DNA from 3 places in the Sphingobacterium sp. HJSM2_6 genome. Region 3 is predicted to be linked to each of the others. Evidence: riboswitches for the same ligand, from Rfam matches in the RefSeq annotation. Region 3 holds a riboswitch; each other region holds the start of a gene.
The links. Region 3 has a riboswitch for S-adenosylmethionine ahead of ACFRAE_RS00750 (O-acetylhomoserine aminocarboxypropyltransferase/cysteine synthase family protein). Riboswitches for the same ligand answer to the same signal wherever they lie in the genome.
Positions count from the first base shown of each region.

Region 1: linked by a shared signal. The riboswitch ahead of ACFRAE_RS07400 (methylenetetrahydrofolate reductase) and the one ahead of ACFRAE_RS00750 (O-acetylhomoserine aminocarboxypropyltransferase/cysteine synthase family protein) in region 3 are both predicted to bind S-adenosylmethionine.
Region 2: linked by a shared signal. The riboswitch ahead of ACFRAE_RS09220 (5-oxoprolinase) and the one ahead of ACFRAE_RS00750 (O-acetylhomoserine aminocarboxypropyltransferase/cysteine synthase family protein) in region 3 are both predicted to bind S-adenosylmethionine.

Region 1 is NZ_JBMOXB010000006.1:125,066-128,348, reverse strand. It holds gene ACFRAE_RS07410 (DUF2723 domain-containing protein) at 1-161, opposite strand, end outside; gene ACFRAE_RS07405 (YwbE family protein) at 327-533, opposite strand; gene ACFRAE_RS07400 (methylenetetrahydrofolate reductase) at 658-1,614, opposite strand; SAM riboswitch class I at 1,662-1,759, opposite strand; gene rimM (ribosome maturation factor RimM) at 1,827-2,354, opposite strand; gene ACFRAE_RS07390 (SusC/RagA family TonB-linked outer membrane protein) at 2,690-3,283, shown strand, end outside.
Region 2 is NZ_JBMOXB010000008.1:145,826-149,108, forward strand. It holds gene ACFRAE_RS09210 (DUF937 domain-containing protein) at 1-538, opposite strand, end outside; gene ACFRAE_RS09215 (DUF2891 domain-containing protein) at 603-1,700, shown strand; gene ACFRAE_RS09220 (5-oxoprolinase) at 1,867-2,127, opposite strand; SAM-I-IV-variant riboswitch at 2,188-2,281, opposite strand; gene rpoN (RNA polymerase factor sigma-54) at 2,393-3,283, opposite strand, start outside.
Region 3 is NZ_JBMOXB010000001.1:173,390-176,672, forward strand. It holds gene ACFRAE_RS00745 (hypothetical protein) at 113-544, shown strand; SAM riboswitch class I at 727-840, shown strand; gene ACFRAE_RS00750 (O-acetylhomoserine aminocarboxypropyltransferase/cysteine synthase family protein) at 1,089-2,390, shown strand; gene ACFRAE_RS00755 (homoserine O-acetyltransferase family protein) at 2,441-3,283, shown strand, end outside.

The DNA.
Region 1 (3,283 bases), on a different contig from region 3:
GCACCGGGTTGGTGTACAATTTCTAATTTATAGGCCGAGGCAATAAACTCTCCCGTATCCCACCAACTGGTCGTTTTATCGGTACAAAGGATATAAACGATCGTGGAAATCAATCCACACATCCATCCAAGTAGGTTATTCCATTGATTATACTTCATCATAGCTTAGCTGTTAGTTACAATAAATGTAAAGAAGTTTCTTTACTCCATTGTGGGATTAACAGTATTTAACAAAAGAAGGTTTTATAGCTTGGGAAAATCGCTTCAAATTAAGGATTAGTGGATCAGGTATTGTGGCAATGCTTCTTGTGGTATTAGGGGTATGATTTAAAAATCATCTTCAATTATTTCTGCCACGCGGCCCACCTGCCCATCCGTAAGTTTCACCTTTATCCCTCGGGTATGAAAATTTGCAGAGGTCAAAATATTTTTCACAATACCTTCCGTCAATTCGCCAGTACGTTGATCTTTTTTTAGGATGATATTGACTAACATTCCCACCTTTATATCAGCTCTATTATTTGGATTTGGCATATGTATTTTATTTTCAACAAAAATAGGTTTAATATCATCGACAGCGAAATAAAACTATTAAATAACAAGAGAGTCAAGCTGTTTTTGCTTGACTCTCTTATTATTTGAGCTAATCGTAGGGAACTTATACAAGTTTCTCCACAATCTTTTTAGTAGGACCTGGATTACTCATGGTATAGAAATGCATTACTGGTGCTCCAAATTCAATTAATTCTTTACATTGTTGCACCAACCATTCCTCTCCTACCTGTCTTACATCAGCATTTGTCTTACAATCTGCTACGGCATCACTCAAGTCTTCTGGGATATCTAAGTGAAATATTCGAGGTAAAGTAATCAATTGATTTTTACTAGTCAATGGTTTTAACCCTGGAATAATAGGCACATGAATATCATTTTCCCGACACTTAATGACAAACTCTTTATACTTTTCAACGTTGAAAAACATTTGGGTTACAATAAATTCGGCACCCATCTCTACTTTCTTTTTCAACCATTTAAAATCTGTATTAAAATTGGGGGCTTCAAAATGTTTTTCAGGATAACCCGCTACACCGATACAAAAATTTGTTTTCTCGGCAATAGTAATATCCTCATGCAGGTATCGGCCTCTATTCATATCCACCACCTGCTCTAGCAATTCTGTGGCATAGGCATGTCCACCTGGGGTTGGAATAAAATCAGCATCTCCTTTTCGAGCATCACCTCGCAGTACCAACACATTATCGATTCCTAAAAAATTCAAATCGATTAAAGCATTTTCCGTTTCCTCCTTCGTAAAACCACCGCAAATAAGATGCGGAACTGCATCCACTTTATATTTACTCATGATAGCTGCACAGATAGCAACGGTTCCTGGTCGTTTTCTATAAGAAACTCGTTCCAATAAGCCACTGGAATGTTGCTTATATAGATAATCCTCCCTGTGGTAAGTAACATCAATGAATGGTGGTTTAAACTCCATCAATTCATCCATAGTTTTAAAAATACTCTGTATACCTTGTCCTTTAGCTGGAGGAAGTAATTCGAAAGAATATAAGGTTTTACCTTTTGCGTTTTTAATATGATCTATAATTTTCATAAAAATATATTAAGGCTTAGAGAAAACGCAGTGTGGGTCTGGTTTGCAGCTTATCTTTCCCTTTCGGGGTAGAATGTAGCACCTTGAATGAATCAGGTTGCTAAGGCTTCAGCGGGTCTATTCCCTCTACCTTTCTCTATAAGCGATGGCTAATATCGTCAATCCTAGAGGAATGACAAAATATAATACTAAAAAAGATGATAAGAATTGGATTATTGCTCTAAATACATAGCAATCAAACCCTCTGGTAGTTTAACGACGATCACCTCTTCCTCCTGATCAATGCCTACGATTAGATCTTCATTGAGTGGAAATAAGACTTCTTTTTCCTCCATAGCGATCGTCGCAATAAATTGTTGGGGCATTTCCTGAACTTCTGTAATTTCTCCCAATTCACCTTCCACCTCATCAATTACCAAATATCCGACTAAATCAGTATACCTAAAATCATTGGGATCACGCTCCGGCATTTTTTCAAGGGGTAAATACATCTTTTTACGCACCAAAGGTTGTGCTTTATCAATATGATCGACATCTTCAAAAGAAACATAAGCTGTACTATTGTTGTGGAGTTTTATCTGATCCACAAAAAAAGGCACTAATTTATTATCAATTTCTATAAAGATAATATCCAAATCTAAAGCTGCATATTCTTCGAACTCGAAGAATAGTTGTAATTCCCCCTTCAATCCTCTCGATTTACTAATATAACCTATATAAAAACTTTGATCTATTGTCATGATGTATCTTAAACGACAAAAATACGCAATATAAGTGGAAAAGGTTCATCGTACATCACTATAGCGTTTAGATAAATGTTCCAAACCCAACAAAAGAACTTAAGCTATCCTAAGAATAATCACACTTGAATTAAATAAAAACAACTAATTGACCTAATTAAATAAATATTAATTTAATAATTCAATTGTTCGTTACAATATCAATCGTTTGCACAATTTAAGCAATCGTTTGATATGGCTTCACTAAAATTATTAATTAACAATTACTTTATCATTGTATTAAACAAACCCTAATTATGGTTCCCCAGAACCTTAAAACTTTAATTGAATTAAATATGTATAAAAAAAGATTACTCAATTTTTTTTTAGCTAGTACACTATGCCCCTTTTCAGCAGCATTTATACTAGCATCCTTCAGTCAACTTGAAGCAAGGGCAACGCCAAACACTTGGCCAAGTCCCATCAAGGAGTCTAATTTCCAGCAAAGCATCCAAGGAAAGGTAAGCAATAGTGCTGGTCCTATAGAAGGAGCGACTATTGCAGTCAAAGAAAATCCAGCAAAAGCAACATCCTCAAATAATAAAGGTGAATTTTCCATCGATGCTAGTGTAGGACAAACATTAATTATCACAGCTATAGGCCATGAGAAAAAAGAAGTCAGCATTACTGCTGCGACTTTAACCATCAGCCTAACAGAAACCAGTGATAATATTGATGAGATCATTGTTGTTGGATACGGATCAACCCAAAAGAAAGAAAGTCTAACAGGATCCCTATCTACGGTATCGGGTTCCAAATTAAGAGATGTAACCAATCCATCAGTAGAAAACATGTTGAACGGTAAAGCCCCTGGAGTATATGTTGCTCCTGGAACGGGACGTCCTGGTGCACGCGGTGGCGTTGTTATTCGTGGACAGGCGACATTAAGT
Region 2 (3,283 bases), on a different contig from region 3:
AAACACTACCAATTAAATCGCCAATTCCACCCAATGGTCCTGAATTGGATTGGGAAGAACCACCTCCTAAAATATTACCTAACAAATCACCTAAACCACCTGAGCTTTCTTGTTGAGGATCTTGATTTTGTTTTTGTTTGCCGAGATAGCCCATAACTAAGGGTGCTATTAAAGCTAATATGCCTCCAATTTTTCCAATGTTTATACCTGATTTTTCTGCTAAAGATTCTTTAACTGTATCGGTGTTTTTACCAAATATGTGATTTACAATTTTATCTTCTTCTTCTGTAGGTCCATTGTTAAATAAACTACCAAGGCTATCAAAAATATTTCCATTATGTTTACTGGAAAGCGCTTGTTGAATACCTTCCGCTTTTTCAGGGCTTTTATTGGCATTATATTTTAATGCGGACATCATTAATGGAACGGCAGCAGCAATGACCCATTGTGTTTGGTTTTTATCTAAGCCTAGCTTTTGAGAAATACCTTCCGTGGCTTGATTTCCTATGCCACCTGAAATTAAATCAGTTAGATTCATATTGTCGTATATTTAGTTTTTTAAGTTACTTTTATAAATCAAATATAAAGCCAAATCGTTGTATATGAATAAATATGTAATGTATATATTGCTTTTGCTCACAGGCTTACAGCTTTCATGTGCTGAAAAATCATCACAAAAAGATTTAAAGGTCAAAGAGGAAGCAAAACTCACATCGGAACTTGCCAAACAGATTTTTGCACTTCCTGTTCATTGTTTAACAATAGAATATCCAAATAAATTAGGTCAGGTTATCGGAAGTGAGGCAGATTTAAAAAGTCCAAAACAATTAAGACCCATATTTTATGGTTGTTTTGATTGGCATTCTTCAGTTCATGGATATTGGTCGATTATCAAATTAATGAAACAATTTCCTGAATTGGACACCGATGGAAATATTCGAAAGCTTTTAAATGAGCATATCACAGTGGAACATGTAGCGGTGGAAAAAGCCTTTTTTGAGGATAAAAATAATTTAAGTTTTGAACGTACCTATGGTTGGGCTTGGTTATTCAAATTGCAAGAAGAATTACATACTTGGAATGATCCTGATGCAAAACGTTGGGAAGAATATTTGCAACCTTTGGTTAATTTGTTGGTGCAACGTTACATGGAATATTTGCCAAAATTAGTATATCCTATACGAGCAGGTCAACACGATAATTCGGCATTTGGGTTGTCTCTATCTCTTGATTACGCTAAAACATTAGTAAATAAGCCGTTTGAATCAAGTATAAAGGAACATGCCTTAAGATTATTTCAACATGATAAAAATTGTGATTTGAATTATGAGCCAAGTGGATATGATTTTTTATCCCCATGTCTAGAGGAAGCATTTTTAATGAGTAAGTTAATGGATGAAATGAGCTATGATGCCTGGTTAAAGCTATTTATGCCTGAACTTTATGAGCCACAATTTGAATTAAAACCTGCAATTGTTAAAGATCGTAGTGATGGTAAATTGGTTCATTTGGATGGATTAAATTACAGTAGAGCAGTCTGTTTAAATGGAATTTCAAAATCCATTCCTGCATTAAGCCATTTGAAGAATATAGCAAATGATCATATCAACTTTTCTATTGGTAATTTACATGTAAAAGATGATTATATGGGGTCTCACTGGCTAGGTACCTTTGCCTTATATGCGCTTAGCAATAAATAGATTTTTAATTTAAACGCTTTTAATATACAACTTGATTTAATTAAGCAATTTTTTTGTTGTTCATTAAAACCATATTATAAGCCTATAGATTCGGTAAAATTTAGTGAAATCATTTCAAGATGCATGTTAAATTTCTCCAATCTATAGGCTTGAAAATTCTTAAATCCTACTGGATGGGTATTAATCTGTTTTCTTCCAATTTTACCTGTACCCTATGAATTTGTGTGAATCCATCTTCATGAGAAATAATTGCTGAAAGGTCTATGCCTCGTTTTGATAAGGCAGAAAGCAATGCTGTTCTAAATATTGTTTTGTTTTTTCCCCAATTGGATTGAATCAAATCATTATTAAGAATAACCAATTCTTGAGTAGAATAATGATAAAATTGAGATTGTAAATGTTTTTTTAGATCTGTGGAATTTGACATACAATTCTGTTTAAATAGTTTAACCATCATTGCATTCAGAAGTGGGATTTAGACCAGGCATAACTGCGTTTTTTTTGGTAAGCTACCCGTATTATTTTACCACCGCGGTGACTACACTCGGTTGGTATTGCTTTGGCAATTCTGAATACTCTACAAATTTAGTAGAATATATTTTAATTCCAAATAAATACCCTTAAATAATTTATAAATAAAAAAGCCTAATCTATTTTACAGATTAGGCTTTTTATAGATCGAATCATATGTTCTACAATTCTTTTCTTAAGCGTGCTACAGGAATATTCATAGCCTCTCTATATTTGGCTACCGTTCTTCTAGCAATAGAATAACCTTTTTCTTTAAGAATATCAGTTAATTTTTCATCTGCAAGAGGTTTTCTTTTATCTTCATTAGCTATACATTCCTCCAAGATTTTTTTAACTTCTTTATTGGAGACTTCTTCTCCAGATTCCGTTTGAATAGCTTCGGAAAAGAATGATTTTAGTAGGAATGTGCCAAATTCGGTTTGTACATATTTTGAATTCGCCACTCTAGATACTGTTGAAATATCCATTTCAATTTTATCTGCGATATCTTTAAGGATCATCGGTTTTAACATCCTGTCATCCCCAGTTAAGAAATAATCATATTGATATTCCATGATGGCATTCATAGTCTTTAAGAGGGTTTGTTGTCTTTGTTTGATGGCATCAATAAACCATTTTGCAGAGTCTAGTTTTTGCTTGACAAACTGAACTGCCTCTTTCATTTTTTTATCATTTTTTTCCGCCTTCTCATAATGCTCAAACATTTCTTGATACGAACGCGAAACACGCAATTCAGGTGCATTTCTGCTATTAAGGGTTAAATGAAGAACACTATCATTATTACTAATATGAAAATCTGGAATAATGTGAAGCTGTTTACCTGCCGCAGAACTGGAATCTCCAGGCTTAGGATTTAATTTTAAAATCTCATTAACAATCTCTTTTAATTCATCAGAATTAACACCTAATTGTTTTTCAATTTTATCGTAATGTTTTTTTGTGAATTCATCCAAATAATTCTGAACGACAACCATTGCCTCCTTGATAACAGGATTGTCTTGGTCTTTCTTTTTTAGTTGAATATTAAGGCACTCCTGAAGACTTCTAGCACC
Region 3 (3,283 bases):
TCAAACGTATAATATACCTTATCAGCTGTTCAAATAATTAGCTATAATGCTACAATAAAAATTGACAACTTATTTTAGGTATTCTTTTTGCTGTTTAAAGTAAAAAAAGATTATGAAATCTACAGACCAGGTACCATCTAAAGGGACATCCACATTTCGGAAATTTTTAAATTGGTTTATTCTTATTGCATTTCTTTCCGTATCAGGAATAGTTTATGCTAAATATTATTTTGTATTTGGCGATGGGGTGAAATCTGGTGTCTTAAATTTTGCGGTAAAAAAAGGTAATATTTTTAAGACCTATGAAGGGAAATTAATACAGGATGGGATTCGAACTCCGCAAGCTGGTACAGGATTGACCAGTAATGAGTTTGAATTTTCTATTGAAGACCAAGCAATTTACGATAGCCTGTCTAGAAACAGTGGGAAATATATCGAATTGCATTATAAAGAATATCATGGTGTTTTACCATGGCGAGGTAATACCCGATATATAGTCGATGAAATTATTGCCATTCGCGAAGCTAGTACCTCTAGATTTTAATAAAACGGCATATCCAATAAGATTTCACCTAGTGTAACTTAAGGGTATTTAGAGGCATTAAGCTCCACAAAAAAGAGATATTATTAATAAAAATCTTTGCATAATTGATTTTTGAAACCTATATTTGCAAAGTACTTCGATAGTGGTACACTAATCAACACCTTCTCATATCGATGGGTCTTGATTTATAAAGAAGTGGCGAGAGACTGGCTCTATGACCCACTGGCAACCTTCAATAAGGATTGAAAAGGTGCCAAATCCTGTCCGAAGCAATAAAGCCTAGGAGCATATAAATGAAATAGACTATGACATCAAAATCTTCAAAATCTAATTTATTGTGTGCAGTTGAATTTTCAGCTTGTATTTACAATACGTCAATTTTTCGTTTGCAAAGCTTTGCGAATCGAATGCGCTAGTCGTCTGTATTTCCTAATTGCAAAGATTCTAGGCTTTGTAATTATTGATATACTCCAACGACGACCGCCTATTAAAGCAAACTAGCAACTTACGAACAAAATTTTTAAACTAATAAACCACAATAGCAATGGCAAACAACCTAAAATTCGAAACTTTACAAATTCATGCAGGTCAAGTAGTAGATCCTACCACTGGATCTAGAGCATTACCTATATACCAAACATCATCATACGTATTTGAAAATGCGGAACATGGCGCGAACTTATTTGCTTTAAAACAATTTGGCAATATTTATACGCGTATCATGAATCCGACAACGGATGTATTTGAAAAACGCATTGCAGCACTAGAAGGCGGTGTAGCAGCATTAGCTGTATCATCGGGTCAAGCCGCACAATTTATTGCTTTAAACAACATTTTAGAAGCAGGCGATAATTTCGTATCTGGAGCAAATCTATACGGAGGAACATATAATCAATTTAAAGTGGCTTTCAAACGCTTAGGCATTGAAGCAAGATTTGCTGAAGATACCGATGCAGACAAAATTGAATCGTTGATTGACGACAAGACCAAAGCAATCTATTTGGAAACTATAGGAAATCCAAGTTATAATATTCCTGATTTTGAAAAAATTGCTGCTGTAGCTAAGAAATATGACCTTCCAGTTATCGTCGACAATACTTTTGGAGCAGGTGGCTTTTTATTCAAGCCATTAGAACATGGTGCACATGTGGTTGTGGAATCTGCAACAAAATGGATTGGTGGTCACGGTACAAGTATAGGAGGAGTTATTATTGATGGTGGTAACTACAATTGGGGAAATGGGAAATTCAAACAATTTTCTGAACCTTCGGAAGGTTATCACGGTTTAGTATTCTCTGAGGTATTTGGTGAGAATGGTCCTTTTGGAAATATCCAATTTGCCATTCGTGCACGAGTAGAAGGATTAAGAGATTTCGGCCCTGCCCTATCTCCTTTTAATTCCTTTTTATTAGTACAAGGCTTAGAAACATTATCCCTAAGGGTTCAAAGACATGTGGATAATGCCTTAGAAATAGCTCAATGGCTAGATGCACATCCTCAAGTAGAAAAAGTAAGCTACCCAGGATTGAAAAACCATCCGTATCATCAAAATGCTCAAAAATATTTGAAGAATGGATATGGCGCTGTATTATCTTTTACGGTAAAAGGTGGGGTGGAAAAAGCAAATGAATTTATTGATTCCTTAGAGTTAGTAAGTCATTTAGCAAATGTGGGTGATGCAAAATCCTTAATTATTCATCCAGCAGCTACTACTCACCAACAATTAAGTACTGAAGAACAACAAAAAGCAGGTGTGTTTCCTGGTCAATTAAGACTTTCTGTAGGAATTGAGCATATCGATGATATTAAAGCAGATCTACAGCAGGCTTTTGACAAAATCAAATAAGCAGGGGGAACTCTTGTTTGATTTTTGGGATGAAAGATAAAAGATAAAGAATGAGTTTAGCAATATTCGAGTACGATCAAGACTTTCAATTAGAGAGCGGAAAGAAACTTAAAAACCTTCAAATAGCTTACCATACCTTTGGTAAGCTAAATGAAGATAAATCAAATGTGATATGGGTCTGTCATGCGCTAACTGCCAATTCAGACGTATTTGATTGGTGGCCGGGGCTTTTTGGTCCCCATGAATTATTTAACGATCAAGAATATTTTATTATTTGTGCCAATGTTTTGGGATCTCATTATGGGACGACCAATCCATTGTCGATTGATCCTTCTACAAATGAGCCTTATTATTTAGATTTTCCTCAATTTACTATACGAGATATCGTACAGGCGCACCAACTATTAGCGGACAACCTGGAGATTTATGAAATAAATAGTCTTATCGGTGGTTCTCTTGGTGGGCAGCAAGTTTTGGAATGGGCAGCCTCAAAAACAATAAAAATACATAACCTAATCGCAATTGGAACAAATGCCTTTTTCTCCCCATGGGGAATTGCATTTAATGAGAGTCAGCGATTAGCGTTAACTGCTGATCCTAGTTTTTATGATCGTCAGGCTGAAGCAGGCGCTAGAGGACTAAAAGCCGCTAGAAGTATAGCCTTACTGTCGTATAGAACTTATAATGCGTATTGCGCTACACAGGTAGAATCTGACCCTGAAAAAACAGATCAATACAAAGCGTCATCCTACCAAGACTATCAAGGCGATAAATTGGTTAAAAGATTCAATGCCTTAAGTTATTGGTACCTAACCAAAGCGATGGATAGTCATCATTTAGGAAGAAACCGCGGTTCGGTAGAAGAAGTATTACATCAGCTTCAAGACATCAAT